DNA from 2 places in the Dactylosporangium sp. NPDC000555 genome. Region 2 is predicted to be linked to the other one. Evidence: riboswitches for the same ligand, from Rfam matches in the RefSeq annotation. Region 2 holds a riboswitch; the other holds the start of a gene.
The links. Region 2 has a riboswitch for glycine ahead of gcvH (glycine cleavage system protein GcvH). Riboswitches for the same ligand answer to the same signal wherever they lie in the genome.
Positions count from the first base shown of each region.

Region 1: it holds a riboswitch for glycine, as region 2 does, so the genes downstream of both, gcvP (aminomethyl-transferring glycine dehydrogenase) here and gcvH (glycine cleavage system protein GcvH) in region 2, are expected to answer to the same signal.

Region 1 is NZ_JBEPDB010000166.1:452-3,856, forward strand. Features, by position in the region: gene ABT297_RS42270 (nucleotidyltransferase domain-containing protein) at 1-546, opposite strand, end outside; partial or broken gene ABT297_RS42275 (nucleotidyltransferase domain-containing protein) at 598-1,251, opposite strand; glycine riboswitch at 1,285-1,383, shown strand; gene gcvP (aminomethyl-transferring glycine dehydrogenase) at 1,461-3,405, shown strand, end outside.
Region 2 is NZ_JBEPDB010000019.1:12,969-16,373, forward strand. Features, by position in the region: gene lipB (lipoyl(octanoyl) transferase LipB) at 1-74, opposite strand, end outside; gene ABT297_RS14770 (L-serine ammonia-lyase) at 100-1,473, opposite strand; gene gcvH (glycine cleavage system protein GcvH) at 1,517-1,897, opposite strand; glycine riboswitch at 2,195-2,286, opposite strand; glycine riboswitch at 2,287-2,383, opposite strand; gene ABT297_RS14780 (ROK family protein) at 2,473-3,405, opposite strand, start outside.

The sequences.
Region 1 (3,405 bases), on a different contig from region 2:
CGGGAGGGTGTTGAGCACCCGAAGGTCCGCCTCCACCTCGCCGGTGCGCATCAGGTGGATGCCGGTGTGCAGCACGCGCAGGGTGTAGAGGGCCGGCTTCAGCTCGCCGGTCTTGAGGTACAGCTGCCACTGGCCCGCGGCGAAGCCCAGGTAGTGCCGGGCGTGCTCGGGGGTCAGGCAGTGCGGCGCGAGGGCCTTGAGCTCCTCGTGCAGCGCGGAGGTGCGCAGCAGCAGCGGCGAGAGGAGCTGCTCCAGGACGTAGCCGTTGGGCTTGAGCAGCAGGCGGACGAACTTGGCGAGCTCCTGGCTGATGACGTCCAGCTCCATGCCCTCGCGGACGCCGCCCGACTGGACCGTCTCCGGGCCCGTCGTCAGGCCCACAACCTCCTCGAGCGGCAGGACGTGGCAGGCGCGCAGGTCGAGGTCCGAGTCGACGGACGCGAAGCCGTACAGGTGGGCGCCGCTCACCGTGGCGAACACGAGCGGGTACGGGTGTCCGTCCGCCACCTCGCCCGCCCACGGCGGCACGTCGCCGAGGACCGGCAGCGGCGGCGGGGCGGACACGCAGGGTACCGATGCCGGCACCGATGCGAAGGGCCGCAGCCGCACCAGGAACTCCTCGACCGCCGGGCGGTCCGGATCCTCCGGCAGGGTGGAGGCGGACTCCGCGCGCCGCAGCTCGGCGGACAGCGAGGCGGCCAGGGCCTCGAAGTCCTCCCAGGTCAGCTCGCCGCGGCGGATGGCGAGCAGCTCGTCGCGGTCGGCGGAGACGTCGACCAGCACCTCGCCGGTGCGCAGCACGTGGGCGCCGGCGCGCAGCAGGCGGGCCATGTGCATCGCCTGCTTCCAGCGCACCTCGCCGGTCTTCGCCCGGGTCGCGGTGAGCTTGGCCAGCTGGTCGCGGGCGTAGTCGCCGTAGGTGCGGGCGGCCCGGCGCGACAGGAACGCCGGGCGCAGGTCCAGCAGGGCCCGGCCGGCGTCGGTGACCCGTTCGACGAGCGGGGACGACAGGCACTCCCAGACCGTCGGATTGGCGGCCAGCGCGAGCGTGCAGGCGCGCTCGACCTCCCACGAGAACTGCTCCGGCAGCGGGCCCTCGAGGTGCGCCGGCGGCTTGTCCAGGCGCCAGAACAGCGGGGTCGGCGCCTGGAAGACGCCGCGGCGGTCGGTGTCGGAGTCCGGTCCGTCGAGGCCGTAGGCGCGGGATCCGACGATCGCGGAATAGATCGTGTGCGACGCCACGATGGTCAGGTCCTGCACAGGAGGTAGGGTAGGCGAGCCGGCAATACCCGCGTGGGAGAGACCGCCGTTGGCAACCGACGGCGGCGCCGAAGGGGCAAATCCTCCCCGGAACCTCTCAGGCAAAAGGACCGCGACGGGTTGGCACCTCTGGAGTCTGCGACAGAGGGGGAGGAGCGCGTCCTATCGCCCCTGTCCCGCGAGACCCAGAGAGTGTGGCTATGACGAGTTTTGCCGCGCGGCACATCGGCCCTTCCGCCGACGACCATGCCCGCATGCTCAAGGCCGTCGGATACGAGTCGGTCGAGGAGCTCATGACCGCCGCGATCCCCGGCTCGATCCGCTGGCGCGAGCCGCTCGAGCTGCCGCCGGCGGCGTCGGAGGCGCAGGTGCTCGCGGAGCTGCGCGAGCTCGCCTCGGCCAACCGGCCGCTGGTGTCGATGATCGGCCTGGGCTACCACGGCACGCACACGCCGCCGGTGATCCTGCGCAACGTGCTCGAGGACCCCTCGTGGTACACGGCCTACACGCCGTACCAGCCGGAGATCAGCCAGGGGCGGCTCGAGGCGCTGCTGAACTTCCAGACGGTCGTGGCCGACCTGACCGGGCTGCCGGTCGCCGGGGCGTCGCTGCTGGACGAGGCCACCGCCGCGGCCGAGGCGATGACCCTCGCCCGCCGCTCGTCCAAGGTCGCCTCCGAGGTGTACGTCGTGGACGCCGACGTGCTGCCGCAGACCCTCGCCGTGATCCGGACCCGGGCCGAGCCGCTCGGCATCGAGGTGCGCGTCCTCGACCTCGCGACGCGGGAGCTGCCGGCCGAGTTCTTCGGGCTGCACCTGCAGTATCCGGGCGCCTCCGGCGCGGTCCGCGACCACGAGGCCCTCGTCGCGCGGGCCCACGAGCGGGGCGCGATCGTCACCGTCGCCGCCGACCTGCTGGCGCTGTGCCTGCTGCGCGAGCCCGGCGCGATCGGCGCCGACGTCGCCGTCGGCAGCGCCCAGCGCCTGGGCGTGCCGATGGGCTTCGGCGGCCCGCACGCCGGCTACATGTCGGTCCGTCAGGGCCTGGAGCGCACGCTGCCCGGCCGGCTCGTCGGCGTGTCGAAGGACGCCGGCGGCGCGCCCGCCTACCGGCTCGCGCTGCAGACCCGCGAGCAGCACATCCGCCGGGAGAAGGCGACCAGCAACATCTGCACCGCGCAGGTGCTGCTCGCGGTGACCTCGAGCATGTACGCGGTGTACCACGGCCCGGACGGGCTGCGCGCGATCGCCGCCCGCACCCACGACACTGCCGTCCGGCTCGCCGCGGGGCTGCGCGCCGGCGGGGTCACCACCGAGCATCTCGCGTTCTTCGACACCGTCACTGCCGTCGTGCCGGGCCGGGCCGCCTCGGTCGTCGAGGCCGCCGCCGAGCGGGGGATCAACCTGCGCCTGGTCGACGCCGACCGGGTGAGCATCGCCTGCGACGAGACCACCACGTCCGACCACGTGCGCGACGTGCTCGCCGCGTTCGGGCTGTCGCACATCGAGGTGACCGAGCTGGACAGCACCGACGCGGTGCCGGCCGGGCTGCGCCGCGCGTCGGCGTACCTGACCCACCCGGTGTTCTCCAGCCACCGCTCGGAGACGGCGATGCTGCGGTACCTGCGCAGGCTCTCCGACAAGGACTACGCGCTCGACCGGGGCATGATCCCGCTGGGGTCGTGCACGATGAAGCTCAACGCGACGGCCGAGATGGAGCCGATCACCTGGCCCGAGTTCGCCGGCCTGCACCCGTTCGCGCCGGCGTCGCAGACCCAGGGGTATCGCCGGCTGATCGGCGACCTCGAGCGCTGGCTGGCCGAGGTGACCGGCTACGACGCCGTGAGCCTGCAGCCCAACGCCGGATCGCAGGGCGAGTTGGCCGGGCTGCTGGCGATTCGGGCGTATCACCTGGACCGCGGCGATACCGGGCGGGACGTGTGCCTGATCCCGTCCAGCGCGCACGGCACCAACGCGGCCAGCGCCGTGATGGCGGGCATGCGGGTCGCCGTCGTCGCCTGCGACGAGCTCGGCAACGTCGACCTGGGCGACCTGGACAAGAAGATCGAGCAGCACGGCGAGCGGCTCGCCGCGATCATGGTCACGTATCCGTCGACGCACGGCGTGTACGAGACCGGCATCGCCG
Region 2 (3,405 bases):
ACCTCGGCATGAATCTCGCGCTGCAGCTGCCATGCCCGCTCGTAGGGGACCAGCCCCGCGCGGATGACGCGCATGCTCCCACCAGTGCTCACCGAGCGCTCAGCATTCGACGATGTTGACGGCCAGGCCACCACGGGAGGTCTCCTTGTACTTGGTGTGCATGTCGTACCCGGTCTGCCGCATGGTCTTGACCGCCTTGTCCAGGCTGACGCTGTGACTCCCGGTGCCGTGCAGGGCGAGGCGGGCGGCATTGACGGCTTTGACGGAGGCGATCGCGTTGCGTTCGATGCAGGGGATCTGCACGAGGCCGCCGATCGGGTCGCAGGTGAGGCCGAGGTTGTGTTCGATGCCGACCTCGGCGGCGTTCTCGACCTGCTCCGGGCTGCCGCCGGTGACCTCGCACAGCCCGGCGGCCGCCATCGCGCAGGCGGACCCGACCTCGCCCTGGCAGCCGACCTCGGCGCCCGAGATGGAGGCGTTCTCCTTGATGATGATGCCGATGGCGGCGGCCGTGAGCAGGAACCGCACGATGCCGTCGTCGCTCGCGCCGGCCACGAAACGTACGTAGTAGTGCAGCACCGCGGGGATGATGCCCGCGGCGCCGTTGGTCGGTGCGGTGACGACGCGGCCGCCCGCGGCGTTCTCCTCGTTGACGGCCAGGGCGTACAGGTTGATCCAGTCGACGGCATGCAGCGGGTCGGCCGGGTCGTGGCGCGTCGAGAGTTTGGCGAAGAGGCCGGGTGCGCGGCGCGGCACCTTCAGGCCGCCGGGCAACACCCCGGTGCGGTGGTAGCCGCGCTCGACGCAGCCGGCCATGACCTGCCAGAGGGACAGCAGGCCGGCCCGGATCTGGTCCGTCGTTCGCCACGAACGCTCGTTGGCGAGCATGATCTCCGAAATCGACAGGCCGGTCTCGTGGCAGTGGGCGAGCAGCTCGGTGGCCGTGGTGAACGGGTAGCGCACGACGGTGTCGTCCGCCACCACGGCGATCGTGCCGTCCGCGGCGGCGTCGACGACGAAACCTCCGCCGATCGAGTAGGACGTTCGCTGGTCGATGATCGTGCCGTCGTCCGCATGGGCGGTGAAGGACATGCCGTTGGGGTGGGCGGGTAGCGTTCGCCTGCGGTGCAGGGTGATGTCACGGTCGGGCTCGAAGGCGATGACGTGGCCGCCGGGCAGGGTCAGGGTGTGCTGCCTGGCGATGGCCTCGACACGCTCGTCGATGTGGTCGATGTCGACCGTTGCCGGGTCATCGCCTTCCAGGCCGAGCATGACGGCCTTCGGTGTTCCGTGCCCGCGGCCGGTCGCGGCGAGCGATCCGTACAGATCGGCCCGCACGCGGTGCACGAAGGGCGCGTGTCGATCGCGGACCAGCCGGTCGGCGAAGGTCTTCGCCGCGCGCATGGGCCCGACAGTGTGCGAGCTGGATGGACCGATGCCGACCGAGTACAGGTCGAAGGCGCTCAACGCCATGGGGGTTGCCCATCCGACAGTCGGTGGTCCGCGACGCTGCCGGTCATCCGTTCTCCCCGGAGATGAGGTCGCGGTAGGCGTCGGCGTCCAGCAGCGGCGGCAGGTCGCTGACGCGCACCTTGAACAGCCAGCCGGCGCCGAACGGATCGCTGTTGAGCAGCGCCGGGTCCGCCGTCACGTCGTCGTTGACCGCCACGACCTCGCCGGCGACCGGGGAGTACAGGTCGCTGACCGACTTGGTCGACTCGATCTCGCCGCACGCCTCGCCGGCGGAGACGGTGGCGCCGACCACGGGTGGCTGGACGAAGACGATGTCGCCCAGGGCCCGAGCCGCGAAGTCGGTGATACCGACGGTCGCGATGTCCCCGTCGGTGCGGAGCCACTCGTGATCGGTGGAGTAGCGCAGGTCAGTCGGGACGCTCATCGATATCTCTCTTCGTCTGGTTGCGGGATGGATCGGCCGGTCGACGGCGCGCATTGCGGCGAACGGCACAGCTCGGCGTTGCCGCGGCCTCGGTCGACGGTCCGCGGGCGCGGACGGTCACGGCGTCAAGGGCGGGGTGCCACCGGGTGGGGAATCCGCCCGATCGATGGGCTGATCCGCGCGGTGCCGGGCTGCCGCGGGCAGGCCCGAGCGACGGCTGAGCGGTCCGGTGTGTCGATGCTGCGGGTCACGGCGGGAGGCTCCTCTCGACCCAGACCGAGGTCTGGGACAGGTCTGCCTCCCCGCTCTGTCATCTGTGCCTGAGAGCTTCACCGTCGCAGGGACGGTTTACACCTTCGGCGCGGGAAGATCCCGACTTTCCAGAGTCGCCTGTCCGAGCGGTAACTGGGCCTGAGAGATTCTGGGGAGAAGTTGCTCCTACGGCGGCCGGCGTCAGCGACGCCAGCACTCTCCCGCCCGGCATAAACGGCGAGTATTCACATGTGGGCCGAACGATAGCGGCTCGCCGGGCACATGTCCACCCGGTCGTCGCGACCGCGTGGAGCGGCGGCCGGCTACCGCGAGAGGGGGTCGGTCAGCAGGGCCTCGAATGCCAGCTCGGCCGCGCCGACCAGCGGGGCGTCGTCGCCGAGCTGCGGGGTGCGCAGGCCGAGGTGGTCCCGGCACGCCGGCAGGGCCATGGTGTGGAGGCGGTCGCGCACGCGGTCGGCGCCGGTGAGGTACAACTCCCGCAGCGTGCCACCGAAGACCACGACCGTGGGGTTGAAGATGTTGACCAGGTTGGCCACGCCGAAACCGAGCCAGTCGGCGGCGTGCACGACCACGGCGAGGGCATCCGGGTCGCCCTCGCGGGCGGCGTGCACGGCGCCGGTGACGGCGGCGCCGGCGGTCGGCACGCTGCGGCCGGCGAGGTGCAGCAGCGCCCGCTCGCCGATCTCGGTCTCCCAGCAGCCGCGCGAGCCGCAGCCGCACTGCCGGCCGGCGGGGTTGACGACCATGTGGCCGACCTCGCCGCCGTGGCCGCCGTAGCCGGTGATGCGCCGGCCGCCGGCGATGATGCCCGCGCTGATGCCGGCGTCGCCGTGCAGGTAGATGACGTTGGCGACGCCGGCCGCGGCGCCGCGGGTGTGCTCGGCGAGGGCGGCCAGGTCGGCGATGCCGCCCAGGATCGGCGGGCGACCGCCCGGGCGCGGGTCGAGGCGGTGATCGTCGAGCGCCGCGGCGAGCGCCGGTTCGATCGTCTCGTCGGCCCAGCCGAGGTGGTGGCGCACGGAGCCGGAGACGGCGACGCCGCAGCCGACGAACACGGCGTCGGCGGGGGCGGTGCGCTGCATGTCGGCGATGAGGGCGGCCAGGCCGGCGACGGTCGGGCCGGCGTCGGTGCCCGGCGGGCGGGCGGCGGCGCGGCCGTCGAGGACCTTGCCGCCGAGGCCGACGCGGGCGGCGCGGAGGCGGTCGAGCTCGATGCTCAGCGCGTATCCGTAGAC